4 regions of the Buttiauxella sp. genome follow, and region 1 is predicted to be linked to each of the others. Evidence: predicted binding sites of a transcription regulator. Region 1 holds the regulator's gene; each other region holds the start of a gene.

Region 1 (7,650 bases):
GTTGGCAATGCACGTGACGCCGGTTTTGATATGGTCGAGCTGCACTCAGCGCACGGCTACTTACTGCACCAGTTCCTCTCGCCTACCTCTAACCATCGTACGGACGAATACGGCGGTAGCCGTGAAAACCGCGCGCGTCTGGTGCTGGAAGTGGTTGATGCCGTGAGCAAAGAGTGGAGTGCTGACCGCATTGGTATCCGCGTTTCGCCAATCGGTTCATTCCAGAACGTGGATAACGGCCCGGATGAAGAAGCTGACGCGCTGTATCTGATTGAAGAGTTGAACAAACGCGGAATTGCTTATCTGCACATGTCTGAACCTGACTGGGCTGGCGGCAAACCGTATAGCGAAGAGTTCCGTCAGAAAGTGCGTGAGCGTTTCAACGGCGTGATCATTGGCGCGGGTGCTTATACCCCAGAGAAAGCAGAGTCGTTAATCGAAAAAGGTTTAATCGACGCCGTTGCTTTTGGCCGCGATTACATCGCGAACCCAGACCTGGTTGAACGTCTTCACCACAATGCAGAACTCAACGCCCAACGCCCGGAAACCTTCTATGGTGGCGGCGCTGAAGGTTACACCGATTACCCAACATTATAAGAACTGTCCATTGATAGCGGCGTGAATTCGCCGCTTACCCGTCATACTTCGGGTTGTAGATGCGTTGACTGCATCCGTGCGCCCCAGTCACATAGTTGACTATGCTCCTGGGGACTTACGGCCTGGTCGCCTTTCTTCAACGCGAATTATTTTGGGTATATACTTACCTCACATTGATAAATTAACCCTTTAATATTTACCCAAATAATTCGAGTTACGGCTTGATGCATCAACGGGGAAAGAGGATTTTATGCGCTTACTTCATACCATGCTGCGTGTTGGCGACCTGCAACGTTCAATTAATTTCTACACCAATGTTCTGGGCATGACCCTTCTGCGTACCAGTGAAAATCCTGAGTACAAATACTCTCTGGCGTTTGTTGGCTACGGCCCGGAAACCGAAGAAGCGGTTATCGAGCTGACCTATAACTGGGGCACCGAGAGCTACGATTTAGGCAATGCTTACGGTCATATCGCTCTGAGCGTTGATGACGCAGCACAAGCTTGCGAGCGTATTCGCAAAAACGGTGGCAATGTCACCCGCGAAGCCGGTCCAGTGAAAGGCGGTTCTACCGTTATCGCTTTCGTTGAAGATCCAGACGGCTACAAGATTGAGCTTATCGAAAGTAAAGATGCCGGCAAAGGCCTGGGTAACTAATATCCAACTAGATATCCAACTAACGGGTGCATGTCGCGCCCGTTAGCTTCCCTTCATAAAATTTGCCATAATGCGCGCTGCTTTTTCCCCGTATTAAGAGATCCTGATGTCTGACAACACGCAACTGCATGGCCTGTGCGACCGTTTTCGTGGTTTTTATCCGGTAGTAATTGACGTTGAAACCGCCGGGTTTAACGCTAAAACCGATGCTTTACTGGAAGTCGCAGCCATCACTTTAAAGATGGATCAAGACGGCTGGTTAGTGCCTGATGAAACTCTGCATTTCCATGTCGAACCTTTTGAAGGCGCAATCCTTCAGCCAGAAGCGCTGGCCTTTAATGGTATCGACCCGCACAACCCGTTGCGTGGTGCCGTTAGTGAGTATGATGCGCTGCATGCGATTTTTAAAATGGTGCGCAAAGGCATCAAAGACAGCGGTTGTAACCGTGCGATCATGGTGGCTCACAACGCGACCTTCGATCATAGTTTTATGATGGCGGCTGCTGAGCGCGCCTCATTAAAACGTAACCCGTTCCATCCGTTTGTTACCTTTGACACGGCAGCACTCAGCGGGCTGGCATTAGGCCAAACCGTGCTGGCGAAAGCCTGTATTGCCGCAGGTATGCCATTTGACAGCAGCCAGGCGCACTCCGCGCTGTATGACACAGAACAAACGGCTCAGCTGTTTTGCGAGATAGTGAATCGCTGGAAGCGCTTAGGTGGTTGGCCACTCCCACTGCCTGAAGAACCCGAATCCAAAGCATAAAAAAAGCGACCGTAACAGGTCGCTTTTTTGTTTCTGATAAAACTGCTAATTACTCAGCGTCAGACTCTTCAGACTTGTGCTTCGCCGCAGTTTCTTTAATCAAGGACTGCAGTTCGCCACGCTGATACATCTCAATAATGATATCGCAGCCGCCAACCAGTTCGCCATCAACCCACAGTTGTGGGAAAGTCGGCCAGTTAGCATATTTCGGCAGCTCAGCACGGATGTCCGGGTTCTGTAAAATATCGACATAAGCGAAACGCTCGCCACAGGCAGACAGCGCCTGCACAGCCTGGGCAGAGAAACCGCAGCTAGGCAGTTTCGGAGAACCTTTCATATAAAGAAGGATTGGGTTCTCAGTAATCTGTTGTTGGATTTTTTCAATTGTGCTCATTGCTTGCTTCCTCAAACCTGGTCTTGGCAGTAGCCTGCCATTGTAGCGATTGACACCCTCTCCAGAAAACACCATTTTTTACAGGGTCTCTGTTTCACGGCGATGGAGGGACAACATGCATCAAGAATAACACTTTTCCCGCAGCAGCAAATCACGAAATAACTATAAGCCCGATCAATAAATAGCCTGACAACCATTAGTTTGGTCATTTTTTTTGCGTCCGGTAACGAAACAACAAGACGAATAGAAAAAGGTTATTAACTTTATTACGTCTTATAGATTAGAATCGGCGGGTTTCGCAAAATCATACACGGGCATGATGGTATTCATCGTGCATTCATTTTAACCAGGGGATTGTCGAGTGGCGCGGATAACAAAAATTTCTATCACGCTCTGTGCTCTGCTATTTACCTTGCCGTATACACCATTGACGCAGGCGTCTGAGCACGCTCGTCCCGTGGCTGCGCAAAAAGCGCACGTTGTGAAAAGCACAACGAAGAGCACAGAAAAGAGCAGTAAAAGTAAAACCACTACCGCCAGCAAGAAAACGAACACCACAGCAAAAACGGCCAGCAAGAAAAAAGAAACAACTGCCTCGAAGAGTAAAACCGCTAAGAACTCCAGCAGTGCCAGAACAAAGACTCTTGCCAAAAATGACCGCAAAAAATCCTCCCAGCTCGCGAAAGTCCAGCCTGTTACTTTTACCGAAAAATGCAGTAAGCCACGTAAGGGCTACAAAACGCGTTGTGTGAAAGTTAAGTCAGAGCAGCCAACCACGATTGCTTCGGCGCATAAAGTCCGGGTGCAAAAAGCACAGAAAACGGCGATGAACAAATTGATGGGCCAGATTGGCAAACCGTATCGCTGGGGCGGCACGTCACCGCGTACTGGCTTCGATTGCAGCGGTCTGGTTTATTACGCATATAAAGATTTGGTGAAGTTCCGTATTCCACGTACCGCTAACGAAATGTATCACCTGCGTGATGCTTCGTCGGTCGATCGCGGAGAGCTCGAAACGGGCGACCTGGTGTTCTTCCGCACCCAGGGTCGTGGCACCGCAGATCACGTGGGTGTTTATGTGGGTAATGGAAAATTCATCCAGTCACCACGTACCGGCCAGGATATTCAAATCACCTCGTTGAGCGAAGACTATTGGCAACGCCACTATGTTGGCGCTAAACGCGTCATGACACCAAAAACCATTCGTTAAAACCCTCGCCTGCCCTTCAATGGGCAGGTAAGTTCCTCTTTTGCTTATCCTTTCAATTTGTTACCCTAACCACGCACTAAATGTGGCTATTTAACAATAGATACCCAAAGTAATTCGAGTCGCATCGCGGCGGCAAAAAAATGATTCCTGAAGAGCTTACTTAAGTAAGTGATTTGGGTGAATGAACGCAGCCAACAAAGAGGTGGCTCGAAGTATTACGGGTAATAAGGAGTCAGCAATGTCGTTCGAACTACCTGCATTACCGTACGCGAAAGATGCTTTAGTCCCGCATATCTCCGTCGAAACCCTGGAATACCATTACGGCAAACACCATCAAACTTATGTCACTAACCTGAATAATCTGGTTAAAGGCACCGCGTTTGAAGGTAAAACTCTCGAAGAGATCGTGCGTACTTCCGAAGGTGGTGTCTTTAACAATGCCGCTCAGGTCTGGAACCACACATTCTACTGGAACTGCCTGGCACCTAACGCAGGCGGCGAACCAACTGGCGAGCTTCTGGAAGCGATCAACAAGTCCTTCGGGAGCTTTGCTGAGTTTAAACAGCAGTTTACTGATGCTGCTATCAAGAACTTTGGCGCAGGCTGGACATGGTTAGTTAAACAGGAAGATGGCGCATTAGCGATCGTTTCTACTTCCAACGCGGGCACCCCACTGACTACAGCGGCTAAACCACTGCTGACGGTTGATGTGTGGGAACATGCGTATTACATCGACTACCGTAATGCTCGTCCTAACTACCTCGAGCATTTCTGGGCGCTGGTGAACTGGGCGTTTGTTGCGAAGAATCTGGCTATCTAATCGCATACCCCCTAAATAATTCGAGTTGCTGGAAGGCGGTAAGCGCATGAATCCCCGGGAGCTTACTGGAGTAAGTGACCAGGGTGAATGAGCGCAGCCAACGCACCTGAAGCTCGAAGTATGACGGGGGAAATGATATGGGCCGCGATTGCGGCCCATTTTAATCAGTGCAGAACGGCAGTCAGTGCGCCGCAAACAATCAAAGCCAAAACAATAACCGTGGTCGTGATTGAAAATTTCAGATCGGTACTCATCACTAAACTCCTTTTATTCCCCATGCCCTTCTCACTTCAATTTGCAGGGTTGTTGGCTTCACTCTCTCACCCGAATCACTTACTTGAGTAAGTTCATCGGGATTCGTTCATTTGCCACCTACCTGCAAATCGAACTGATTTGGGCATACAATCGGTGTGTCCGGGTGATTTTCCCACAATCAGAGATAAAAATCCTCCAGGTTTTAACCTGATATCCATTTTCCCTCTTCCACTTTTCCCCTGGATAGGCCAAAATCCCTCGCTAATTTATTGCGTATCGTCAATTCAATGCCCTCCTCCCGTTTTATGTCGCAATCCCGGCATACCCGCAACCACCATGTTGCCTTTGGAGTCAGCGTACGCAAACGTTTAACACATTAGTAATCAGGGGTTTACGATATGGCCCGGAGTGAAATTTAATGGCGACAATCAAGGACGTGGCGAAGCGCGCAAACGTTTCCACTACAACCGTATCACATGTGATTAACAAAACCCGTTTTGTGGCGGAAGAGACACGCAACGCGGTTTGGGCTGCAATTAAAGAATTGCACTACTCGCCAAGCGCGGTAGCACGAAGCCTGAAAGTTAATCACACCAAAACGATTGGTCTGCTTGCCACTTCCAGCGAAGCACCTTATTTTGCCGAGATCATCGAAGCGGTGGAAAATAGCTGCTTTGAAAAAGGCTACACCCTGATTTTGGGTAACGCACACAATAACTTTGAAAAACAGCGCGCTTACTTATCAATGATGGCGCAAAAACGTGTCGATGGCCTGTTGGTGATGTGCTCTGAATATCCAGAATCCTTGCTCTCCATGCTTGAAGAGTACCGTCACATCCCGATGGTGGTGATGGACTGGGGCGAAGCGCGGGCCGATTTCACCGACTCGGTAGTGGATAATGCCTTCCACGGTGGTTACCTGGCGGGTCGTTATCTGATTGAACGCGGTCACCGCGAAATTGGTGCGATCCCAGGTCAGATGGAACGTAACACTGGCGGCGGTCGCCACGCAGGCTTTATGAAAGCGCTGGAAGAAGCGGGTATTTCTATTCCAGATAACTGGATTGTTCAGGGTGACTTTGAACCTGAATCGGGTTACCGCGCGATGCAGCAGATCATCGGCCAGCCTCAACGCCCTACCGCCGTCTTCTGTGGAGGCGATATCATGGCGATGGGCGCAATTTGTGCCGCTGATGAAATGGGACTGCGCGTGCCGCAGGATATTTCCATTATCGGTTATGACAACGTGCGTAACGCGCGTTTCTTCTCACCGGCACTAACCACCATCCACCAGCCGAAAGATTCGCTGGGTGAAACAGCGTTTAACATGCTGTTGGACAGGATCGTCAACAAACGCGAAGAGTCGCAGTCCATTGAAGTGCATCCACGTCTGATTGAACGCCGTTCAGTGGCCGACGGTCCGTTCCGCGACTATCGCCGTTAAGTTAATGTCGGATGACGCTGCGCTTATCCGACCTGAGAAATCCGTTCGTGGAGCCTGATTTATTCAGGCTCCTGCAACCATTCCTGATTCATCGTCTCGCTATCCCCAAGATAATCTAACAACCAGGCCAATGCGGGCGATGCATCGTTTTGCCGCCAGGTCAGGCAGCATGCTGCGTCAGGAAAAGGATTATCGAGCGTTAACTCGCTCCATTGCCCGGAAGCCAGCCACGGTCTGGCGATATGCAGTGGCACCATGCCGATACACAAACCCGCGCTCAAACAATCCGAACCGGACTGCCAGTCAGGCACCACCACCCGGCGTTGGTTATCCAAAAGCCAGGTAATGCGTTTAGGCAATGAACGCGAAGTATCTTCAAGCACCAGCGATGGCCAGTCACGCAGGTCATCATCGCTTAGCGTCCCACCGCGCTGTGCTAGTGGATGTGTGGAAGCCACCACACAACGCCAGCTCAAGGTTCCCATATCGCGGAAAGCATAACGCCCCCCAACAGGAATCGCCTGAGTCGCCCCAATCGCCACTTCGACACGCCCATCCGCCAGCGCATCCCACACACCGTTGAACACTTCCTGGAAGATACGCAGTTCGATGTCCGGAAAATGGCGATAAAAATCCAGCACCAGTTGCCGCGTTCGCTCCGGTTTAACAATGTTATCAACCGCAATAGCCAGGTGTCCGCGCCATCCATTTGCGATCTGCTGGCACTGTTGCCGTGTCGTCATCATTTTTTTGATAACAGAGCGGCCTTCTTTGAGAAAAAAGACGCCAGCGGGGGTTAATTCCACATCGCGGTGCCGCCGTTCGAACAGCGGAACGGCTAACCAGTCTTCAAGTTGCCGCACCGTATAACTAATGGCAGACGGAACGCGGTGTAACTCCTGGGCTGCACCACTAAAGCTACCATTGCGCGCCACCGCATCTATGACTTCCAGCGAGTATTCTGACCACATTTCTTTGCTCACAAAATTTTTGAACGCAACCTACAAATATTAGCGTTTCACAAGCGTAATTGCACTCCGTACACTCTCGCCGTAATTAACCTGCACGTTAAATCAAGAGAATAATATGCAACCTTCAAAAGGATTTCTTATCTGGCTGGCTGGATTAAGTGTGCTGGGCTTCCTCGCCACAGACATGTATCTGCCTGCTTTCGCTGCCATTCAGCAAGATTTACAAACTGATGCCTCGGCGGTCAGTGCCAGCCTGAGTCTGTTCCTGGCGGGATTTGCGTTTGCCCAGTTAATGTGGGGCCCGCTGTCCGATCACTTCGGCCGTAAACCGGTGTTACTGGCAGGTTTAAGTCTGTTCGCCGTGGGTTGTATTGGCATGCTGTGGGTCGAAAGTGCCACCGCGCTGTTGGTGCTGCGTTTTGTTCAGGCGGTCGGCGTCTGTTCTGCGGCAGTCAGCTGGCAGGCTCTGGTAACCGATTACTATCCGGCGAATCGCGCGAATCGTATTTTCGCCACGATAATGCCGCTGGTTGGC
Region 2 (7,650 bases), on a different contig from region 1:
TAAGTCTGGAGGAGTTTAAAACCAGCGACTTAGTGGCGCAGCAACTTGAAACCTGGGGCTACCAGGTCACGCGGGGTATTGGCACCACGGGGGTTGTCGGGACGTTGAAAAAAGGCGACTCCACGAAATCTATCGGCCTGCGTGCTGACATGGATGCGCTGCCCATCTTTGAAGAAACCAATTTACCGTGGGCGAGTACTGTGCCTGGGAAAATGCATGCCTGCGGCCATGATGGCCACACCACCATTCTATTAGCGGCAGCAAAATATATTGCCTCACCAGCCTGTGAATTTAACGGCACTGTGCACCTTATTTTCCAGCCAGCCGAAGAAGCGATCGGCGGTGCGGACTTAATGATTAAAGATGGGCTGTTCGACCGTTTCCCATGTGACCGCGTATTTGCGTTGCATAACATGCCCGGTTTACCGACAGGCAAACTAGGGTTTTATTCCGGCAATTTTATGGCCTCGGCGGATACAGTAAAAATCACCATTAAAGGTTACGGCGGCCATGGCGCTTACCCGCAACGTACTGTTGATCCCATCGTGACGGGCGCGGCGTTAATCACCGCGCTGCAAACTATTGTTTCGCGCAATGTGACGCCCGGTGAAACGGCCATTGTGACCGTCGGGACTTTCCAGTCCGGTATCGCCTCGAACGTTATTCCGGATAGTGCGGTAATGGAATTAACCGTGCGTGCCATGAAACCAGAAATCCGCGATCTATTAATTAAAAGAATTGAAGAATTAGCTGATCTGACGACGAAGAGCTTTGGCGCGAGTTGTGATGTGGAAGTTTATGATTCTTATCCGGTGCTGATTAACGATGATGAACAAACTGCCTTTGCCCGCGAGCTGGCTGTCGAATGCTTTGGTAAAGATGCCGTGCTCGATAAAGTGCTCCCTTCAACGGGTAGTGAAGATTTTGCCTTTATGCTGCAAGAAAGACCGGGCAGTTATTTCTTATTAGGCAATGGAGAAAAGGGCGATAAAGGCGGCTGTATGGTGCATAACCCGGGGTATGATTTTAATGATGATATTATTTCAACCGGCGCATCATTCTTTTCTCGTTTAGTGCAAACCTATTGTCGTTAATTCACTGGAGCTACTATGAAGAAATATATTCTACCGTTGATGGCTCTGCTGGCGACAAGTTCGGCCCTGGCAAATAATATTAAAGAAATCCGTTTTGGCGTTGACCCAACATTTGCTCCCTTTGAATCGAAAGATGCGACTGGGAAAGTTGTTGGGTTTGATATTGATTTGGGGAATGCTATTTGCGCGAAACTTCAGGCCAAATGTGTTTGGGTTGAAAATAACTTCGATGCGATTATTCCTGCACTGCAGGCGAGAAAGTTTGACGCTATTCTTTCCGGTATGTATATGACCGAGAAACGCAAACAGCAAATTGCCTTTACGGACAAAATTTATAACGGTCCGGTATTCCTTGTCGCCCATAAAAACACGCCAATAAAAGCAGATGTTGAGCAACTGAAGGGCAAAACCATCGGTGTGGAACAAGGTTCAGCCCAGGAAACCTTCGCCAACAAAAACTGGCGTAGTGCGGGTGTGAATGTTGTCGCTTATCAGGGCGCGGATATGGTGGTACGAGATTTAGAATCCGGGCGCATAGACGGCGCGGTGCTTTCTGGCGTCATGGCTGAATACAGTTTCCTTAAAAAACCGCAGGGCAAGGATTTTGCTTTTGTCGGTGGCGCATTGCAGGATCCTGAATTATTCGATGCGGGTGCCGCGATTGGCTTGCGTAAAGATGACACGGAGTTGCGCGAAGCACTGAATGGCGCGATTAGCCAGATCCTCGCCGATGGAACCTACAAAAAACTGGCGGCAAAATACTTTAGTTTTGATATCTACTCAGGAACCTGACCGTTTCCATCAAAAGCTGTAGATTCACAAAAACAAAAAAGGCCTCGAAAGAGGCCTTTTACATTTTCAAAACAGACTCGTTTAACTCAGACCCATCAGGTCATCACCATCGGCCATTCTGGCGGGGTATGGCTTGAGATCTCAATCATGATGTCTTTAAACGATGCCCAGATGACCGGGAAATCCGTCCACTCCAGCCCTAGCAAACCCGTCGCAAACCATAAAGCAGAAGCTATCCCCAGCATACTGCTGACGATGGCAAAAAACGTGTAATCGGATTTGCGAAACTGGATATTCAACGTGCTAGCTACAAACATCAACACCGCACTGACTAATGGCCAGCGCATTAATAGAACGCTGGTAGTGATTGCCGCCATGGAAATTGTTCCTTTATCACATAACTCATTACGCTCAACGGTTATGCGCGACACAAGGCGCAGCAATTACAGCACAGAGACCGTCTGGAAATGAGTGGGTACAGAAAATGTAAGAAGATTCCTGTTACACAGGATGTGTGAACTATATCACATTTGTTCTTTTAATCACCACTTTTGCAGTGCATTTTCTGTTCCGTTTTATTCATGTACTAAAGGACAAATTTCTGGCAAAGCGCGTCAGGCGTGATGGCGATAGTCAGTTGGGGTGCGGTCAAACTCACGGCGAAAAACACGTGAAAAGGTCTGCTGGGAGACATAACCGTAGTCCATCGCAATATCAAAAATCGGGCGTCGAGTGTTGCGTAACTCTTTTGCCGCCATTAATAAACGACGCTGACGAATGTATTCGCCCAGGGTCTGGCGCTTCACTGTACGGAACATCCGTTGCAGATACCATTTTGAATAACCAGATTTTTTTGCCACAACATCAATGTTCAGCGGTTGATCAATGTGATCGTCAATCCATTCAGTCAAAGTTTGAATAATATCCTGATGTGCCATACGCCATCCTCAAGCCCGATTTCAATTAGCAGGTTCTGTTGGCTGCGAGTATAATTCCTCAAGTTAACTTGAGGTAAAGACCATTTTGGAAAAGAAATCACCCCGATTTAAATCTTTGCTCAGCCCAGGTGAAGTGGCGAAGCGCAGCGGCGTGGCAGTTTCAGCGTTGCACTTTTATGAAAGCAAAGGGCTCATCAAAAGCGTACGTAATAGCGGAAACCAACGGCGCTACACGCGTGATGTGCTGCGAAACGTGGCCATTATTAAAATTGCGCAGCGCATTGGTATTCCTCTGGCGACGATTGGTGAAGAATTTGGTGTGCTGCCTGACGGGCATAAAATTAATAAAAACGACTGGAAGAAGATGTCGTCGCAATGGCGCGAAGAACTCGATCGACGCATCGATACGCTCACGGCTTTACGTGATGAGTTGAATGGCTGTATTGGTTGCGGCTGTCTGTCCGGTGCGGATTGTCCATTACGAAATCCTGGCGACAAACTCGGCGAACAGGGGACGGGCGCGCGTCTTCTGGAAGATTAGAAATGGCAGTTAAATGTCATTATGTGACAGATGTGACAGCAAAACTAAAGCGCCCAACTTCGGCGCTTTAGTTTGTTCCCGGTCTTTGTCTTTCGATCTATCCCGCTTTTCGCAAGGAGGGTTTCCCCCGACATCAGCGTCCCTCAATCACACTTTCTCAGGAGGTTCCGGATTGCGCTGACAACTTAAGTGTAGATCCCCTCTGGCAAGTTTCAAGGTTATTTGAGTATTTTTTATACAGCACTAATACTCCACATTTTGCGCTTTTACCTATAGTTAACTCATCTTGCTAAACAGAAGGTTAACTCATGCTTATCGTTCATCATCTCAATAACTCTCGCTCGCAACGTATCTTATGGATGCTTGAGGAGCTGCAGGTGCCCTACCAGATTGTTCGCTATCAGCGCGAATCCACCATGCTGGCGCCAGAGTCGTTAAAAGCTGTGCACCCATTAGGGAAGTCACCGGTGGTGGAAGATAACGGCAATATCCTCGCGGAGTCCGGGGCAATCATTGAATATCTGCAAGAAACCTACGATCTCGAGAGCCGCTTCAAACCGATTTCCAGCGAAGATAAATTGCGTTATCGCTTTTGGCTGCATTACGCCGAAGGATCGTTAATGCCACTATTAATGATGAAACTGGTGTTTGGTAGCCTGGGTAAAGAGCCAGTGCCGTGGTTGCTGCGTCCGGTGGGTAATTTGTTGGGGCAAGGCGTGCAAAAGGCGTATCTGAATAAACAGATTCTGACGCATGCGCGTTATCTCGAAGATTCACTGCAAAAAAATCCGTGGTTTGCAGGCCAGGCATTCAGTGCCGCGGATATTCAAATGAGTTTCCCGGTCGTTGCGTTACTGTCTCGCGGTGGCATCAACGATTTACCTAATCTGCAAAACTGGTTTAATACCATACAACTACGTCCGGCCTGGCAGCGAGCGATAGAACAGGGTGGGCCATTCGAGATCCCAGGATAATATCCGTCATCCTTCAATTTGCCTCTTTGTTGGCTACGTTCACGCGCCCGACAAATCTGCCGGGAGCAGATTTGAACGCTGTTAACAGCGCCCCGAAGGGGTGAGGCCCATGGATGGGCCGAATAATCACTTAATTATGTAAGCTCATCGGGACTTGTTCTCTTGCTGCCGCGATGCAAATCGAATTATTCAGGATATTGAGTTCATATCTATTCAAAACTCCTATGAGTCAGGAAAATTCATTACCGGTATCTTGCAGGATTGTTGCTAAATTGCGCATCGACGATAACGTTTGCGCATGAGGTGGCGATAATTTCGCCGGCTAACGCTTTTTTCAGCAAAAAGCGGCAAAGTTCGGTTGAAAATCCATGTAAGAAGGCCGGATAATCGTTTGCCTTAATTTTTACACCCAGTTTGTATACGCGGAGTTAAACGTTTGCTTTTTTGTGACGCCCCATTTTTGTCATAAATGCAGCACAGGGATTAATTCGAAGTATTTAAGAATTTAAACGTTTAATCAGCAGTGGATTGTCCACCACGTATACCAACGTAATCATAAAAATCTCAGGGGATTTTTCACTATGTCTAATCATTCTCCGCGTGCAACCGGCGGTATTGATGCCTGGTTCAAAATATCTGCACGTGGTAGTACCGTTCGTCAGGAAGTTGTGGCGGGTTTAACCACTTTCCTCGCGATGGTGTACTCCGTGATCGTCGTTCCGGGCATGCTCGGTAAAGCAGGATTCCCTCCTGCGGCGGTCTTTGTGGCAACTTGCCTGGTAGCCGGTGTCGGCTCTCTTGTGATGGGCCTTTGGGCAAACCTGCCGCTGGCAATTGGTTGCGCCATTTCACTGACTGCTTTTACCGCATTCAGCCTGGTATTGGGCCAACACATCAGCGTACCTGTTGCGCTGGGCGCCGTCTTCCTGATGGGTGTGCTGTTCACCATCATCTCCGCAACCGGCATTCGAAGCTGGATTTTGCGTAACTTACCGATGGGCGTTGCGCATGGCACCGGCATCGGTATCGGCCTGTTCCTGCTGCTGATTGCCGCAAACGGCGTCGGTCTGGTTATCAAAAACCCACTGGACGGTCTGCCAGTCGCTCTTGGCCATTTCGCAAGCTTCCCGGTCATCATGTCTTTGATTGGCCTGGCGGTGATCATTGGTCTGGAAAAACTGAAAGTCCCGGGCGGCATTCTGCTGACCATTATCGGCATCTCAATTTTCGGCCTGATCTTCGACCCAGCGGTACATTTCTCTGGCATCTTCGCTATGCCTTCACTGAAAGATGAAGCGGGTAATTCGCTGATTGGTAGCCTGGATATCATGGGCGCACTGAATCCAGTGGTGTTGCCAAGCGTTCTGGCGCTGGTCATGACGGCGGTATTCGATGCAACGGGCACCATCCGTGCGGTTGCAGGCCAGGCAAATCTGCTGGATAAAGACGGTCAAATCATTGATGGCGGCAAAGCGCTGACCACCGACTCCCTGAGCTCTGTGTTCTCAGGCCTGGTGGGTGCGGCTCCAGCAGCGGTCTATATCGAATCTGCGGCAGGTACTGCGGCGGGCGGTAAAACCGGCCTGACAGCTATCACCGTTGGTGTTCTGTTCCTGCTGATTCTGTTCCTTTCTCCGCTCTCTTATCTGGTTCCTGCTTACGCAACCGCTCCGGCGTTGATGTATGTTGGTCTGTTGATGTTGAGCAACGTTGCAAAAATCGACTTCGCTGATTTCGTTGATGCCATGGCTGGCCTGATTACTGCGGTATTCATCGTGCTGACCTGTAACATCGTTACCGGCATCATGATTGGTTTCGCTTCGCTGGTGATTGGCCGCATCGTGTCAGGTGAATGGCGTAAGCTGAATATCGGCACCGTGGTGATTGCTATCGCTTTGGTCGCGTTCTACGCCGGCGGCTGGGCCATCTAAGTTATCGTTATGTCGGATGACGCTTACGCTTATCCGACCTACGTAATGCAGCATTTGTAGGGTGGATAAGCGTAAGCGTCATCCACCAGTAATTCGGGTGGGAAGTTCAAACTTTCCCACCCTTCAAACCCCTCCAACAACAACCTCAACTCACTTCCTGTTTCCTTACTGTGTAAAAAGTTGTTTTACTATTGGGTATAACAACATCCTGCATAAAGGGTTTCACAAAACACCGCGACTAAGGAAAGCATGGAAATCTTCTTTACTATTCTCATCATGACCCTTGTGGTCTCTTTGTCTGGGGTGGCGACACGCATGCTGCCATTCCAGATCCCGCTACCGTTAATGCAGATAGCCATAGGCGCGATGCTCGCCTGGCCGCACTTCGGTTTGCATGTCGATTTCAATCCGGAACTGTTTCTGGTGCTGTTTATCCCGCCGCTGCTGTTTGCCGATGGCTGGAAAACCCCGACAAATGAATTTCTCCATCATGGGCGAGAGATAATCGGCCTGGCGCTGGTTCTGGTGCTGGTCACCGTCGTCGGTATTGGCTTCCTGATTTACGCTCTGGTGCCGGGTATCCCGCTGCTTCCCGCGTTTGCACTGGCGGCTGTGCTCTCGCCGACAGATGCCGTAGCGCTTTCTGGCATTGTCGGAGAAGGGCGCATCCCGAAGAAAATTATGGGCATTTTGCAGGGCGAAGCGTTAATGAACGACGCATCCGGCCTGGTTTCGTTAAAAATGGCCGTGGCGGTTGCCGTGGGTACCATGGTGTTCAGCGTGGGTGGTGCCACCCTCGAGTTCTTTAAAGTGGCGATTGGCGGTCTGCTTGCGGGGATTGCCGTGAGCTGGCTGTACGGCAAATCATTACGTCTGATGAGCCGCTGGAGCGGTGACGAACCCGCCACGCAAATTCTGCTGCTGTTACTGCTGCCGTTTGCCTCTTACCTGATTGCCGAACATATCGGTGTTTCCGGCATTCTGGCAGCCGTTGCCGCCGGTATGACCATCACCCGTTCTGGCGTGTTGCGCAGTGCACCGCTGGCGATGCGTCTGCGTGCAAACAGCGTCTGGGCAATGCTCGAATTTGTGTTTAACGGCATGGTGTTCCTGCTGTTAGGCCTGCAATTACCCAGCATCATGAAGACGTCGATTGCGGCGGCAAACGCGGATCCGAACGTGGAATTATGGATGCTGTTTGTCGACGTCGGGCTTATCTATTTCGCCCTGATTGGCGTGCGTTTCTTGTGGCTGTGGGCGATGAAACGCATCAGTTTACGCTTTATGAAAAAGCGTCCGCTGGAGTTCGGTTCTTACAGCTTGCGCGAGCTGTGCATTGCCTCGTTTGCTGGCGTGCGTGGGGCTATCACCCTTGCCGGT
Region 3 (7,650 bases), on a different contig from region 1:
CGCAGGCCGTAGGTATCCGCCAGAAAACCGCCAATCATCGGCCCCAGAAGTGCACCACTCACACCGCCAGTCGACAGCGTGCCCAACGCCCAGCCACTTTTATGACGCGGGACTTGGGTGGCAATCAGCGCGTTTGCGTTAGGAACAAAGCCGCCCAATAGCCCGAGCAGGGCGCGAAGGGCGAGAAATTGCCAGATATTGCTCGCAAAGCCCATCAGCACCATCACGATGGACATTCCTAGTGCTGAACGCAGCAGCATTATCTTGCGGCCTTTGCGGTCGGCGAGTCCGCCCCAGAAAGGTGATGCGATGGCTGAGAACAAAAAGGTGATACTGAAAACCACCCCAGACCACATGTTAAGTGCGCTATGTCCGGTCACGCCCAGATGTTCGACATAGAGCGGGAGGAACGGCATAACCAGGCTAAAGGCGACGCCGGTGAGAAAACACCCAAGCCATGCAACGGTGAGATTTCGTTTCCAGTTGATCGTGCCAGTGCTCTCGGGAAGAGTCATAAAACTCCAGTTCGGTGCAAAGAAGATGTGCTGAGAAATTATTACCTTGCTAATTATGCGCTTGTTGTTGAAGTGGGGCAATGTTTCTAAAACACAATTTTAGAATGACTAAAGGGTGGCAGAACGCCACCTGGCGATCGAGATTAATAGCGCGAAGGCGCACCTTCGGGGCGCGTTTTAAAGCGGCGATGCAGCCACATGTACTGCTCGGGTGCCATCATAATGCATTGCTCGATGATTTTATTCATCCAGATTGCCGTGCCTTCCGGTGTTTCCAGCGGCGGGGAAAACTCAGCGGGCAGAATAATCAGTTCATACCCTTTGCCGTCAGGTTTTCGGCGTGGAACCATCGGTACTATCGCGGCACCCGACATACGTGCAAGAGTGTATGTCCCCATGGTGGTAGCTGCCTCATCGACGCCAAAGAAAGGGACGAAAACACTACCGCGTGGACCGTAGTCGTGATCGGGTGCATACCAGATGATTTCGCCCTGCTTAAGGGCACGAATCATCCCTTTTAGGTCTTTACGGTCAATCATGCTTTTGTTTGAACGCATCCGGCCCCAGGTCTGTAACCAGTCGAGTAGGGGATTGTCATTGGGGCGATAAACACCGATGCCTGGCGTGTTCATACCGAACATGCGAGCGCCTAATTCAAGCGTCAGGAAGTGAATACCAATCAGCAGCACGCCGCGTTTGGCCTCTTGCACCGCATGGATTTGATCGACACCGGAAACATCACACCAGCGCTGAATACGCCAGGTTGGCCAGAACCAGGCAATGCCGGTTTCCATCAGGCCGAGTCCGACAGATTCGAAATTTTTCTCGAGATAGTATTCGCGTTCTTCCGCTGTTTTGTGGGGAAAGGCGAGTTCAAGATTGCGGCGGGTAATTCTGACGCGACGTTTCATAAATCGCCTGGCAAGTCGTCCAAGGCCGCGTCCGAGCCGGTAAATGACTGGGTAAGGGAGCAGAGTAATTAAATAAAGTAAGCCAATACCCAACCAGGTTCCCCAATAGCGGGGATGAAGCAGTGCGCGCGAGAATTGCGGTAAGTTCGTCATGTAAAACCTATTGTGACGGCAAATGCCGGATCTTCTTGAGTCACACTATTGTGACATTAATAAGGGAACATCCAAAATTAACGGGTGCAGAATGCTTGATATTCCACCAGTTGTTGTTTTTGGCGTGCAGAGATAAGTGAAATGTTACGCAAAATGCAGGGATGTAAATTAACGTTAATTGCTATATGATGCAGCCCACTTTTTTCTCTACGATTGCCGAGCGAACACCATGCCAGTGTTACACAACCGCATATCGAATGAAGAACTGCGTGTACGCATGCTGGCTGAAACCGAGCCGCGCACAACGATCTCATTCTATAAGTACTTCACCATTGAAGATCCAAAAACCACACGCGATGCACTTTACCAGGCATTTACTTCGTTAAATGTCTTTGGCCGCGTCTACCTCGCCCATGAAGGGATTAACGCGCAAATCAGCGTTCCACAAAGCCGTGTAGAGTCATTCCGCGAAGCACTTAACGGTTTTCATCCTGCGCTAAATGGCGTGCGACTGAATATTGCCCTCGAAGACGACGGCAAATCGTTTTGGGTATTACGCATGAAAGTCCGTGACCGTATAGTCGCGGATGGCATTGATGACCCGTCATTTGATGCCAGTAATGTCGGCGCTTATCTCAAAGCGGCAGACGTGAATGCCATGCTCGACGACCCGGAAGCGGTGTTTATCGATATGCGCAACCATTACGAATACGAAGTGGGCCATTTCCAGGATGCGATGGAAATCCCCGCAGATACTTTCCGTGAACAGTTGCCAAAAGCGGTCGACATGTTGCAGGAAGACAAAGACAAGAAAATTGTCATGTATTGTACGGGTGGGATCCGCTGCGAGAAAGCCAGCGCCTGGATGCTGCACAATGGTTTTAAGAATGTTTATCACATTGAAGGCGGGATCATCGAGTACGCACGACGTGCGCGTGAACAGGGCATTCCGGTGCGTTTTGTCGGCAAAAACTTTGTTTTCGACGAACGTATGGGCGAGCGAATTTCTGATGAAGTGATTGCTCATTGCCATCAGTGTGGCGCGTCTTGCGACAACCATACCAACTGCAAAAATGACGGCTGCCATCTGCTGTTTATTCAGTGCCCGAGCTGTGCTGAGAAATTTGCCGGATGCTGTAGCGACATTTGCCGTGAAGAACTGGCTCTGTCTCCGGAAGAGCAGCGTCGTCGTCGTGCAGGACGGGAAAACGGTAATAAGATTTTCAACAAATCCCGCGGTGCGTTGAATACGACGTTAGGGATCCCGGAGCCTAAGTAAGAGCAAAGGGGTAAACTTCTTTCCCAGGTCGGAAGGCGCTTCGCTTATCCGACCGTATTACATCTTACCCCTCCTCGATCACGACTTAAAACGCGCAAGCGAAAATGGCGTCAGATCGAAACTCGACTCTTTGCCTAACGCAAACTGGCAGGCTATCTCCCCCAGCACCGAGGCGAACTTAAAGCCGTGTCCACTTAGACCGGTGATCACCAGTGTGTTGTCATGGCCCGGCAGGGTATCAATTATAAAGTCTTCATCCGGTGACATATCATACGTGCAAGCGGCACCATGCATGCAGACGCCAACGCCTGGCATTATCTGGCGTAAGAAGCTGAACACTTCACTTCCGTCAGTTGCAACGGCACCAAACGGCTTACGCTGTTGTGGCTCGCTTATTTGTTGACCACCATTATGTTTGCCCAGCTTCAGCTCGTTATCTTCACCCGCCGGGAAACCGTAATACTGGTTGCCATCTGGCAGTTCGGCGGTAAAAGCAGGGAAATGATTTTTTTCACTGTAGCGTCCATCCGCCTGATGCCAGCTGAAGATTTTACGCACCGGGGAGACAGGCAGTTCAGGTAACAGTTTCGTGACCCAGGTTCCGGCACTGACCAGCAGTTTATCCGCAGTAAATTCACCTTCTGGCGTGTTGACCACCACACCTTCGGCGGTATGACGGATTTCGGTTACCGGGCAATTAAACAGCTGCGCACAGCCACCCTGGTTTGCCAGTCGAATGTAGGTCTTAACCGCCAGTTCGCTACGCAGTACGCCAGAGTTGGGCTCAAACAAGCCAAGATAGTTTTCGGGAACGGTTATTTGCGGCCAGCGGGTCATCACTTCTTGCGCGCTTAACGTTTCTAGCGGCAATGACCAGTTTTGCGCACTGCGCTGCACGGTGGAGATAAACGTTGAATCAGACGGACCGAGGTTAATCACGCCGGTCCGATGAAACACTTTCTCGCCGCTGATTTCTTGTAATGCATCCCACAGTTTTTGCGCGCGTAATACCAGAGGGACATATTTTTCCCCTTCGCCATAGGCGTGGCGCATCAGGCGGGTATCGCCGTGGTGGCTACCTTGTTGATGAGGTGGATGGCAACTATCGATCATCAGGACGTTCAAGCCGGAATGTGTTGCATAGCACCCGGCAGCTGCGCCTACAGAACCACTTCCGACGATGATAAGATCATAATGCATGACACTGTTCTCTCTGACAGAAATTATATAGCAGGGTAATTAATTCCCGGTTAGCTGGCAATTAAGCAAACCTGAAAAATAAAAAAGGCACCTTTTCGGTGCCTTGCGTTATTTGGGCAGCATCGACAATCAATGCTTACGATAATCGCTTACCTGGTAATCACTGGATTCAATCTTAGCAATGCCGGCTTCAAGAATTGATATAAATTGCCGGGCAACATCCGTGGTCAGCCATAAAGTTTGACCGATTTCAGTTTCGTCGTGCTTTTGCGTATTCGAGGTCAGGTAGTGCAGGCGAAGCATCAGCGCGTCGTAGCTATCTACGGTGCTGATGTCCCATCCGACAAGGGGATGGGTCTGGATAACATCACTATTTTTTTCCATCATAACCCCTTTTATACGTGTGTTTAAGACAACGGTTCGCGAGGTTTAATGCTTGTTTAATGTGAAGCCAGTTAAGTATATCAATGATTAAGCTATTTCGACGGAGAAATAAATACCCTGCAACACTTTTTTTACATTAAAGGGTTTATTTGTTCATTAATTCGGCGTTTATGGTTTCTTAAATCAGTGAATTCTGAGTTTGTTGGTTATTCTTCGAACTGAATATTTAACGTGGGATTTTTATTTGGCGAGATCATTTAAATACAAAAAAACCGGATGGCGACACCCGGCATAAAAACAACGAGGGAATTTTTTACCTGAAATGAGCAGCGACTCAATGTTAAGCCGGCCACCTTCCATGATGAGTTTTAATCCGCAGCAAACCAGTCGTCAGCGCTTTCCCAGGTCTCTTGCAATATTTCACTAATACGGTCGCGATCTTCTTTACTCGCCCCTAACACCGACAGGTTATTTGCCGCGGCATAACGCACCTGAACGTGGTTTTCGTTCTCAGGATAATGCTGAGTAACCCGGCGAGAAAGTTCGGTCGCAAGCGCGTCAATAGCGCCTGGTGGCAGAGATGTAGTTTTGGCAATAGTGACTTCAATACGCATAACAGCCCCCTGTAATACCCGTCATACTTCAAGTTATATCTTTGTTGGCGGCGTTGAGTCACCCGAATCACTTACCGATGAAAGTTCATCGTAATTCGTTCTCTTGCCGCCGCAATGCAACTCGAATTCTTTAGGGTTAATAATATACTGTATATGTATACAGCTATATTGTTCAGTATGCAACAGGGGGCATTAAAATTAAGCTTTTACTGACCAGTTAACTTGCTCACCGGCGAGGAACGGCACGATGCTGTCATCGCTGGTGGCGATAGTTTCTGGCATTTGAACCGGCGTACGTACCAGCTCAATCGTTTCTTCATTCACCGGCAGGCCATAGAAACGCGGGCCATTGAGCGAGGTAAAGGCTTCAAAGTGGCTCAGCGCGTTCATCTCTTCAAATACCGTCGCGTAAGCACCCAGCGCTGACGGGGCGTTAAAGCAACCCGCACAACCACAGCTGGCTTCTTTACGATGACGCGCGTGTGGCGCGGAATCTGTGCCGAGGAATACGCGGTCGCATCCGCTGGCAACCAGTTCGCGCAACGCTTCCTGGTGAACGCTGCGTTTTAAAATCGGCAAGCAATACAGGTGAGGGCGCACACCCCCAACCAACATGTGGTTGCGGTTAAACATCAGGTGCTGCGGAGTAATGGTCGCGGCAAGCAGGGAATTTCCTTCCTTCACATACTGCGCGGTATCTTTGGTGGTGATGTGTTCAAACACCACTTTCAGTTCCGGCAATTGCTTACGCAGCGGCTCCATAACGGTATCGATAAAACGCGCTTCACGGTCAAAAATATCAATATCAGCGTGAGTCACTTCGCCATGGATAAGCAGCGGCATACCCATTTTTTGCATGCGCTCAAGCACCGGTAAAATCGCGGCGGTGCTGGTGACACCATGGCTTGAGTTGGTGGTCGCATTGGCAGGATAGAGTTTTGCTGCGGTAAACACGCCTTCATTAAACCCACGTTCAACTTCATTCGGATCTAAAGAGTCGGTGAGATAACAGGTCATCAAAGGCTCGAAATTATGCCCTTGCGGCACCGCATCCAGAATACGCTGACGATAGGCAATGGCCGCTTCGACCGTTGTAACCGGTGGCACCAGGTTTGGCATAACAATCGCGCGACCATAAATTTCGCTGGTATAAGGCACCACCGTTTTTAGCATCTCACCATCACGAAGGTGAACATGCCAGTCGTCTGGGCGGCGAATTTTTAATACCTGAGGTAATACGGTCATGAAAGTGCTCCGGCTAGGAAGGATTTAACGATGATTTGTGCCGGACACAAAGAATAAGCGCAAACGTTTCGCTTTGCACCATTTTCGTTGAGATTTTGTTGGGGGAGAGACGATCCTCCCCCAACAAATCAGGATTACTCAGTGAAAGGAATGACAATTTCGCCAGGCTTAACTTCAATCCCTTTAGCGTATTTTTTAGCCAGGTTTTCACCGGTGCTACGATCTTCACCCAGCACATAGGCCGGTTGTTGATTGAAGTAATTGCGCAGCGACTGATTCAGATACGGAATGAGTGTCTGGACAATGGTTTGCATCTTTTCAGGTTCGACAGTCGCGTTGACCACTTCCATTTCTTGCAAATAAATCGCGCCTTGCTCTTTATTGAAGGTTGGCAACGCTTTGAGTTTCAGCTTGATGTTGGCTTTTTGATTGCCGAAAAGCGAAGTCATTTCCAGATTAGCATCACCCGTTAACGTGACTTTATTCGCTTCTTCGCGGCCAATGGCACTGGATAAATTGTTCAAAACAATATGGGCATCGGCAACGCCTGGCAGGCCAATATCCTTAGAGAAATTATTGCGTTTTTGCAGCGCCTGGTTGATTTCCTGTTCGCTGACGGTGTATTGCGTTAGCTGGTTACAACCCACCACTAATCCGCAGAGCATCAATGCTGCGGCTAAAACTATCTTTTTCATGGAGTTCCTTAACATGCTGCTTTGGAAACAGATCCTGACATAAAACATCATGATCTAATAGTGCATGCAGTGCTACAGGAAAAAGCTGAAATCCAGTGCGGGCAGGTTGTTATGCGGCTTGCGGCGGGTGAGCCGGATGCTTACCCGCCAGTGGTTCAGGTTTAACGACCTTTAGATTGCGTGGGATGAAAGCAGATTAATTTGCGTCTGTTTGGCCATATTATCGCGGTACGCCGCTACCCGGCTTGGCCAGTCAATTCCGGCAACCAGCGTCAGGTTACGCAGCAGTGGGAACAGATGGATATCATCTTCAGATAGCTCACCATTGACCGCATTGGGTTGCACAATCAACTTATCGAGCTTGCGCAGATCATCAGAGATCTTCTTGATGAGACCCGGTGAGTGCGAGAGATGGTCAGCGAAAGAACCGATCATTGCCTCTTTCTTGTTGGCAAAATAAGATCGCGCTTGCGGAGTAGCAAACTCGTCAAACGGAGCTTTAGCAATACGCGGAAGGGTCAGCTGTTGCACATAGCTATTTACGTGGCGCAACCAGTCACTGATGGCTGCATTTGTACTCCCCGTCAGCAGCGGCTCGCCATCGAGTTTATCGACGTAGTGCACAATATCCATGCTTTCTGGCATATAACGGCT
Region 4 (7,650 bases), on a different contig from region 1:
ATTACTGCCGGGTTCCATTGAGTTAATTCTCAATCCGCTGCTGACGACATTAATTACCGCCTCGATTGCGATTGTGGCGCTGCAACCATTAGGTGGCCTGATTTCTGACGCGATTGCCCATGGTGCGACCCTGGCGATTGATAAAGGTGGGCTGGTGGTTGGGGCAGTACTATCGGGTGTCTTCCTGCCGCTGGTATTGTCGGGATTACATCAGGGGCTGGTGCCGATTCATGTTGAACTTATCCAGACTCACGGCCAAAACGCATTGTTGCCGATTCTGGCGATGGCAGGAGTTGGACAAGTCGGTGCGGCACTGGCCGTGTTGCTGAAAACGCGTAATCAGCGCCTGAAAAAACTGATTAAAGGTGCGTTACCCGTTGGGTTGCTGGGTATCGGTGAACCGCTGATTTTTGGGGTCACGCTTCCGCTCGGCAAACCGTTTATCGGCGCCTGTTTAGGCGGCGCGGTAGGCGGAGCGCTCATCAGTTACTGGAAAGTGGCCACTGTCATCACTTTCGGGATCTCAGGTTTACCCCTGGCATTAACAATTGTTGCCGGAAAAGTGATGTTCTATCTGTTAGGCTTCTTAATAGCGGTAATTGCTGGTTTCTTATTTACGTGGTTTATGGGCTTTAATGATCCAGAGGAGTAACGTTTGGCAATTCAGAGTGAGCGTCGGGTAGTTTTTTTCGATTTAGATGGCACGCTGCATCAGCAGGATATGTTTGGCAGCTTCTTGCGCTACCTGCTACGCCGTCAACCCCTCAATCTGTTACTTGTCGTTCCGCTCCTGCCGGTGATAGGTGGCGCGTTGCTGATTAAAGGACGCGCCGCTCGCTGGCCGATGAGTTTGCTATTGTGGGGCGCAACCTTTGGTCATAGTGAAACGCGCCTCAAGCAACTGGAAACCAATTTCGTGACGTGGTTTCGCAGCCGGGTCACCGCTTTCCCCGTGGTGCAGCAACGCCTGACCGATTATCTCACCAGCTCAGATGCTGACGTCTGGTTGATCACTGGCTCGCCACAGCCGCTGGTGCAGCAGGTTTATTTCGATACGCCGTGGCTGCCAAAAGTGAAATTAATCGCCAGCCAAATCAAGCGCTCCCACGGTGGGTGGGTACTCACATTGCGTTGCCTGGGACATGAAAAAGTGTCGCAGCTCGAACAGCAAATCGGCACGCCACTACAACTCTATAGTGGCTATAGCGACAGCAACCAGGACAACCCCTTACTCTATTTCTGTCAGCACCGCTGGCGGGTGACTCCGGAAGGCCAGCTACAGCAACTCGAATAATATCCTTCGTGCTTCAAGTCGCCGCCTGCCTGCACCTCGAATTATTTTGGCTATAAAAAGGAGCTGTGTATAATGCGCCGCCCGAAACTAGCCCGGAGAAACCCTTGAGCGAATTTACCCATGAACACTGGATGCGTCATGCATTGACTCTCGCACGTCGTGCATGGGAAGAAGGTGAAGTTCCGGTAGGTGCGGTCCTGGTGCATAACAACCAGGTGATTGGCGAGGGCTGGAACCGTCCGATTGGCCGGCACGATCCGACTGCTCACGCGGAAATTATGGCGCTACGTCAGGGCGGCCTGGTATTGCAAAACTATCGCCTGCTGGAAACCACGCTTTATGTCACCCTCGAGCCTTGTGTCATGTGTGCAGGGGCGATGGTTCATGGCCGCATCGGTCAACTGGTGTTTGGTGCGCGTGACGCCAAAACCGGCGCCATTGGCTCGCTTATGGATGTTTTGGGTCATCCTGGTATGAATCACCAGGTTACTGTGACTGAGGGCGTTTTGGCTGAAGAGTGCTCGGCAATGTTAAGTGATTTTTTTCGAGCACGGCGTCTTGAGAAAAAGGCGCTAAAGGAAAAGGCCCGAAGCGCGGAATAGCCAACTCGGCTGGAGCGACGGCCGGATACGCCCCGGCATATTTTTGCTCTTGCGCTTCCTGCTTCTCTTTTTCGAGTAAGTATCCCACCAGGCTGATGTAATACTTCCGGATGTTCTCCACATACGCATACGCTTCGTGACCACGGGCGTACCCATAGGTTGTTTTCGTGTAGTACTGTTTTTGGCTCAGTAGTGGCAGACGTATTTTGACATCTGCCCAGCTATCCGGATTGCCTTTCTGCTTCGCCGTCAGCTGGCGGGCATCAAGCATATGGGCATAACCCATGTTATATGCCGTCAGCGCAAACCAAATCTGTTCATCCTTTGGCACACTGTCGGGGACTTTGGTCATCATATCCCTCAGATAACGGCTTCCCCCTTCAATACTTTGCTCCGGATCTAACCGGTCAGTGACGCCCAGGCTTTGCGCGGTATTTTTGGTCAGCATCATCAACCCGCGGACACCGGTTGGCGACGTTGCCTGGTTATCCCAGTGTGATTCCTGATAAGAGATGGCAGCCAGCAAACGCCAGTCTATTTCGGTGGCATACTTTTCGAATAAGGGCTGTAGCTCGGGGAGTACCGCATCGACCGCTTTGAGGAACGTGCGGGTATCGACGTAATCAAAATCCCCAACGTGGCCGAGATATTTCTCTTCAAGGCGCGCAAATGTATCGTCACTGTTGAGTTGGTTATAAAAGTCGAGCAGGGCGGCGGACAGGCTGTCGTCGCTATCTAATGCGCTGAACCACGTCACCGGTTGTTCATCTGTGATATCCAGCGCAACCGCCAGTTGTGGATGAACGCGCTGGAAAGTGCTTATCGCAACCGAATCAGCAATGGTAAAGGCAATCTTTCCATCCACCACTTGCTGCATCAGCTCTGTACTGCTGAGGTGCTCATCAATACGCCAGCTCAAATCAGGATATTTTTGTTGTTTCAGTTTGTTCAACGCGCCGAGGGATGTGACGCCTGGCGAGAGCACCAACTGGTTTTCTTTGATGCCAGCCAACGTCTTAGGACGTGCACTACCCATGCGATAAACCATCTGCTGTGAGACGGAATAATAGGCTGGCCCCGCGCGGTAATGCTGGCTGCGTTGCGTGTCGTACACCAGGCCCGCCGCGATAATATCGGCGTTGCCATGATCAATATCGTCAAACAGTTCCTGAATATTGGGCCGTACGGTGACTTCAAGCTTAACGCCAAGATATTGAGCAAACTGTTCGGCTAACTCGTAATCGAGGCCAATTTTTTTGCCCTGAAAAAGGGTATAGGTCAGAGGCGATTCAATCGTACTGACGCGCAGAACCCCCCGCTCCTGAATGGCGGCGATACGGTTTTCGGCTTTTCCGAACCAGGGAATGGAGGGCCAGAGCGCCACTGCCAGCAACACGGTTACGGCACCGATTAGCAGATAATTAATTTTAAATCTTTTCAAATAGTTAATCTGCAACGAGGCGACGAGTCTTAGCTAACAACAGGCTTCAAAAGTGGAGGCTATACAATAAGGTGTGGCGCATTTTGCTTAACAAAACGCCACTGTGCAACTTATTCGACATTTCTGGCTATATTCTCGCCAATGAAAACTAATCCGTTTATTTCTACGCAAACGGTTTCGTCAAGGCCGCGGATTATCTATAATGGCGCCCGTTTTCCCCTTGCGCCCACTGAAGCGTCCCCCTGGCGTTTCGAAGACGAGAGATCTTTGATGATGGAAATTCTGCGTGGTTCGCCCGCTTTATCGGCATTTCGTATTAACAAATTACTGGCCCGTTTTAATGACGCCAACCTTCCGGTCAGCGACATTTATGCCGAGTATGTTCACTTTGCCGATCTCGATGCGCAGCTCGACTCTGAAGAGCACGCCCGTCTGCAACGGTTGTTGAAATATGGTCCAACCCTTGCCGACCACGCCCCGACCGGCCACTTGATTCTGGTCACGCCGCGTCCTGGTACCATCTCACCCTGGTCCTCTAAAGCGACTGATATTGCCCACAACTGTGACTTAGCCAAAGTGAAGCGCCTGGAGCGCGGTGTGGCTTATTACGTCACCGGCAGCACGTTGACTGATGCACAGCGTCAGGAAGTTGCGTCACTCTTGCATGACCGCATGATGGAAAGCGTGTTTGGCACGCTCGATGATGCCCGGCAACTGTTCTCCCAACATCAGCCTGCACCGGTGCAAAGTGTTGACCTGTTAACTCAAGGTCGCGAAGCGCTGGTTGAAGCCAACATCCGTCTGGGTCTGGCTCTGGCAGAAGACGAAATCGATTATTTGCAGGATGCGTTTACCAAACTGGGACGCAACCCGAACGACATCGAGCTGTACATGTTTGCGCAGGCAAACTCCGAACATTGCCGCCACAAAATCTTTAATGCCGACTGGATTATCGATGGCGTTGAACAGCCTAAATCGCTGTTCAAAATGATTAAAAACACCTTTGAGAAAACCCCGGACTATGTGTTATCTGCCTATAAAGATAACGCCGCAGTGATGGAAGGCTCGACGGTAGGGCGTTTCTTTGCCGATCATGATGCGGGCCGTTATGACTATCACCAGGAAGATGCGCATATCCTGATGAAAGTCGAAACCCACAACCACCCAACGGCAATTTCCCCGTGGCCAGGTGCGGCGACCGGTTCCGGTGGCGAAATCCGTGATGAAGGTGCGACAGGCCGTGGTGCTAAACCAAAAGCGGGCCTGGTTGGTTTCTCGGTTTCCAATTTGCGTATTCCTGGCTTTGAACAGCCGTGGGAAGAAGATTTTGGCAAGCCAGACCGCATTGTAACGGCGCTGGATATTATGACCGACGGCCCATTGGGCGGTGCGGCATTTAACAACGAATTTGGTCGTCCGGCACTGACCGGCTACTTCCGTACCTACGAAGAGCAAGTCAACAGCCATAACGGCGTTGAACTGCGCGGTTACCATAAGCCGATCATGCTGGCGGGTGGTATCGGCAACATTCGTGCAGACCATGTTCAGAAAGGCGAAATCACCGTTGGCGCGAAACTCATCGTGCTTGGTGGCCCATCGATGAACATCGGTTTGGGCGGTGGCGCGGCTTCTTCCATGGCTTCAGGCCAGTCAGATGCAGATCTGGATTTTGCTTCCGTGCAGCGTGATAACCCAGAAATGGAGCGTCGTTGCCAGGAAGTTATCGACCGTTGCTGGCAATTAGGTGACGCCAACCCAATCCTGTTTATTCATGATGTGGGGGCAGGCGGCCTGTCTAACGCGATGCCAGAACTGGTGAGCGATGGCGGTCGTGGTGGTCGTTTTGAACTGCGCGACATCCTCAATGATGAGCCAGGTATGAGCCCGCTGGAAGTGTGGTGTAACGAATCCCAGGAGCGTTATGTCCTGGCGGTTGCTCCAGACCAGTTGCCGCTGTTTGACGAGCTTTGCCGTCGTGAACGCGCGCCATACGCGGTTATCGGTGAAGCCACCGAAGAGAAACATCTGACACTCAACGACAGCCATTTCGACAACCAGCCGATTGATATGCCGCTGGACGTTCTGCTGGGCAAAACGCCAAAAATGGAACGTAACGTTGAAACCCTGAAAGCCAAAGGTGATGCGCTGGATTGCCGCAATATCACTATTGCTGATGCGGTAAAACGTGTGCTGCATTTACCGACGGTCGCTGAGAAAACCTTCCTGGTGACGATCGGTGACCGTTCGGTAACGGGCATGGTGGCTCGCGACCAGATGGTTGGCCCATGGCAGATCCCGGTAGCTAACTGTGCGGTCACTACCGCAAGCCTCGATAGCTACTACGGTGAAGCGATGTCTCTTGGTGAGCGTGCACCGGTTGCGCTGCTGGACTTTGCTGCATCCGGGCGTCTGGCAGTCGGCGAAGCGCTGACCAACATCGCAGCCACACAAATCGGCGCACTTAATCGTATTAAACTTTCAGCAAACTGGATGTCAGCAGCCGGTCACCCGGGTGAAGATGCGGGTCTGTACGAAGCAGTGAAAGCTGTCGGCGAAGAACTTTGCCCGACGCTTGGCCTGACTATCCCGGTCGGCAAAGATTCTATGTCGATGAAAACCCGCTGGCAGGAAGGTACTGAGCAGCGCGAGATGACTTCTCCGCTGTCACTGGTTATCACCGCGTTTGCCCGCGTCGAAGATGTGCGTCGTACCGTAACGCCACAGCTGCAATCCGAAGACAACGCCTTGCTGCTGATTGATTTAGGCGCAGGTCACAACGCGTTGGGCGCCACCGCGCTGTCCCAGGTTTACCGTCAACTGGGCGACAAACCTGCGGATGTACGCAGTGCTGAGCAGCTTAAAGGCTTCTTTAACGCCATTCAGGCACTGGTTGCTGAACAGAAACTGCTGGCCTACCACGACCGTTCTGACGGTGGTTTGTTGGTGACGCTGGCAGAGATGGCCTTTGCCGGTCACTGCGGCGTCGAAGCGGACATCGCCACTTTGGGTAAAGATCACCTTGCAGCACTGTTCAACGAAGAGTTAGGCGCAGTTATCCAGGTTAAAGCGGCTGATCGTGCGGACGTTGAGCAAACTCTGGCGGATCATGGTCTGGCGGATTGTGTTCACTTCCTTGGTAAAGCCGTGGCAGGTGACCGCTTCACTCTGAGCTCTGACGGTCACGCTGTATTTAGCGAAAGCCGTACCCAGCTTCGCATGTGGTGGGCGGAAACCACCTGGCAGATGCAGCGTCTGCGTGACAACCCTGATTGCGCTGACCAGGAACATAAAGCGAAAGCCAATGACAACGATCCTGGCCTGAACGTCAAACTGAGCTTCGATATCAAAGAAGATATCGCGGCACCGTATATCGCTAAAAGTGCACGTCCGAAAGTTGCCGTGTTGCGCGAGCAGGGCGTTAACTCCCACGTTGAAATGGCTGCAGCCTTCCATCGTGCAGGTTTTGATGCCATCGACGTTCACATGAGTGATTTGCTGGCAGGCCGTCGCGGTCTGGAAGATTTCCAGGCGCTGGTGGCGTGTGGCGGCTTCTCTTATGGCGACGTATTGGGCGCGGGTGAAGGCTGGGCGAAATCCATCCTCTTTAATTCACGTGTGCGCGATGAGTTCGAGACCTTCTTCCATCGTCCAGAAACTCTGGCGCTGGGCGTATGTAACGGTTGCCAGATGATGTCGAATTTGCGCGAACTGATCCCGGGCAGTGACCTGTGGCCACGCTTTGTGCGCAACCATTCTGACCGCTTTGAAGCACGTTTCAGTCTGGTAGAAGTGACCTCCAGCCCGTCGTTGTTGCTGCAAGGCATGGTCGGTTCGCATATGCCAATCGCTGTTTCTCACGGTGAAGGGCATGTTGAAGTACGCGATGCGGCGCATCTCGCAGCACTGGAAAGCAAAGGGCTGGTGGCGCTGCGCTTTATCGACAACTTCGGCAAAGTGACACAAGACTATCCCGCTAACCCGAACGGTTCACCAAACGGGATCACGGCAGTCACTAACGAAAGCGGGCGCGTCACTATTATGATGCCGCACCCGGAGCGTGTGTTCCGTACCGTCAGCAACTCATGGCATCCAGCCGAATGGGGTGAGGACAGCCCGTGGATGCGCATTTTCCGCAATGCGCGTAAGCAACTCGGTTAAATTCGATTAAGTTATTAAACATCCCTGCTTCGGCAGGGATTTTTTTTGTCACCGATTGCCGACAATGGGTAAATATAACTGTCGCAAATAGGTGACACTTAACTTATTGATTTTAAATCATATGTAAAACCGATATGTAAAGTGTTGCTAAATGG

The links. Region 1 encodes PurR, which represses purine synthesis genes. Its sites were predicted from a motif close to CANGCAAACGTTTGCNTG; they were not measured.
Region 2: a site for PurR is predicted at 4,621-4,638, ahead of WBL83_RS22190 (NCS2 family permease). Genes of this name have one in related genera too.
Region 3: a site for PurR is predicted at 6,358-6,375, ahead of pyrC (dihydroorotase). Genes of this name have one in related genera too.
Region 4: a site for PurR is predicted at 3,502-3,519, ahead of purL (phosphoribosylformylglycinamidine synthase). Genes of this name have one in related genera too.

Annotation. Positions count from the first base shown of each region.
Region 1 is NZ_JBAVHX010000010.1:299,541-307,190, reverse strand. It holds gene WBL83_RS10225 (alkene reductase) at 1-597, shown strand, start outside; gene gloA (lactoylglutathione lyase) at 848-1,255, shown strand; gene rnt (ribonuclease T) at 1,362-2,021, shown strand; gene WBL83_RS10210 (Grx4 family monothiol glutaredoxin) at 2,071-2,415, opposite strand; gene WBL83_RS10205 (C40 family peptidase) at 2,777-3,625, shown strand; gene sodB (superoxide dismutase [Fe]) at 3,864-4,445, shown strand; gene WBL83_RS10195 (YnhF family membrane protein) at 4,610-4,699, opposite strand; gene purR (HTH-type transcriptional repressor PurR) at 5,119-6,144, shown strand; gene punR (DNA-binding transcriptional activator PunR) at 6,204-7,115, opposite strand; gene punC (purine nucleoside transporter PunC) at 7,231-7,650, shown strand, end outside.
Region 2 is NZ_JBAVHX010000039.1:54,590-62,239, forward strand. It holds gene WBL83_RS22160 (M20 aminoacylase family protein) at 1-1,094, shown strand, start outside; gene WBL83_RS22165 (ABC transporter substrate-binding protein) at 1,110-1,886, shown strand; gene WBL83_RS22170 (YjcB family protein) at 1,982-2,263, opposite strand; gene soxS (superoxide response transcriptional regulator SoxS) at 2,501-2,824, opposite strand; gene soxR (redox-sensitive transcriptional activator SoxR) at 2,910-3,365, shown strand; gene WBL83_RS22185 (glutathione S-transferase family protein) at 3,674-4,339, shown strand; gene WBL83_RS22190 (NCS2 family permease) at 4,921-6,270, shown strand; gene WBL83_RS22195 (Na+/H+ antiporter) at 6,520-7,650, shown strand, end outside.
Region 3 is NZ_JBAVHX010000004.1:574,495-582,144, reverse strand. It holds gene mdtG (multidrug efflux MFS transporter MdtG) at 1-515, opposite strand, end outside; gene WBL83_RS03140 (Kdo(2)-lipid IV(A) acyltransferase) at 659-1,579, opposite strand; gene WBL83_RS03135 (rhodanese-related sulfurtransferase) at 1,809-2,858, shown strand; gene solA (N-methyl-L-tryptophan oxidase) at 2,937-4,058, opposite strand; gene bssS (biofilm formation regulator BssS) at 4,188-4,442, opposite strand; gene dinI (DNA damage-inducible protein I) at 4,811-5,056, opposite strand; gene pyrC (dihydroorotase) at 5,255-6,301, opposite strand; gene WBL83_RS03110 (lipoprotein) at 6,436-6,996, opposite strand; gene grxB (glutaredoxin 2) at 7,168-7,650, opposite strand, start outside.
Region 4 is NZ_JBAVHX010000023.1:27,306-34,955, forward strand. It holds gene WBL83_RS15690 (PTS transporter subunit EIIC) at 1-652, shown strand, start outside; gene yfhb (phosphatidylglycerophosphatase C) at 662-1,294, shown strand; gene tadA (tRNA adenosine(34) deaminase TadA) at 1,426-1,896, shown strand; gene mltF (membrane-bound lytic murein transglycosylase MltF) at 1,781-3,337, opposite strand; gene purL (phosphoribosylformylglycinamidine synthase) at 3,608-7,495, shown strand.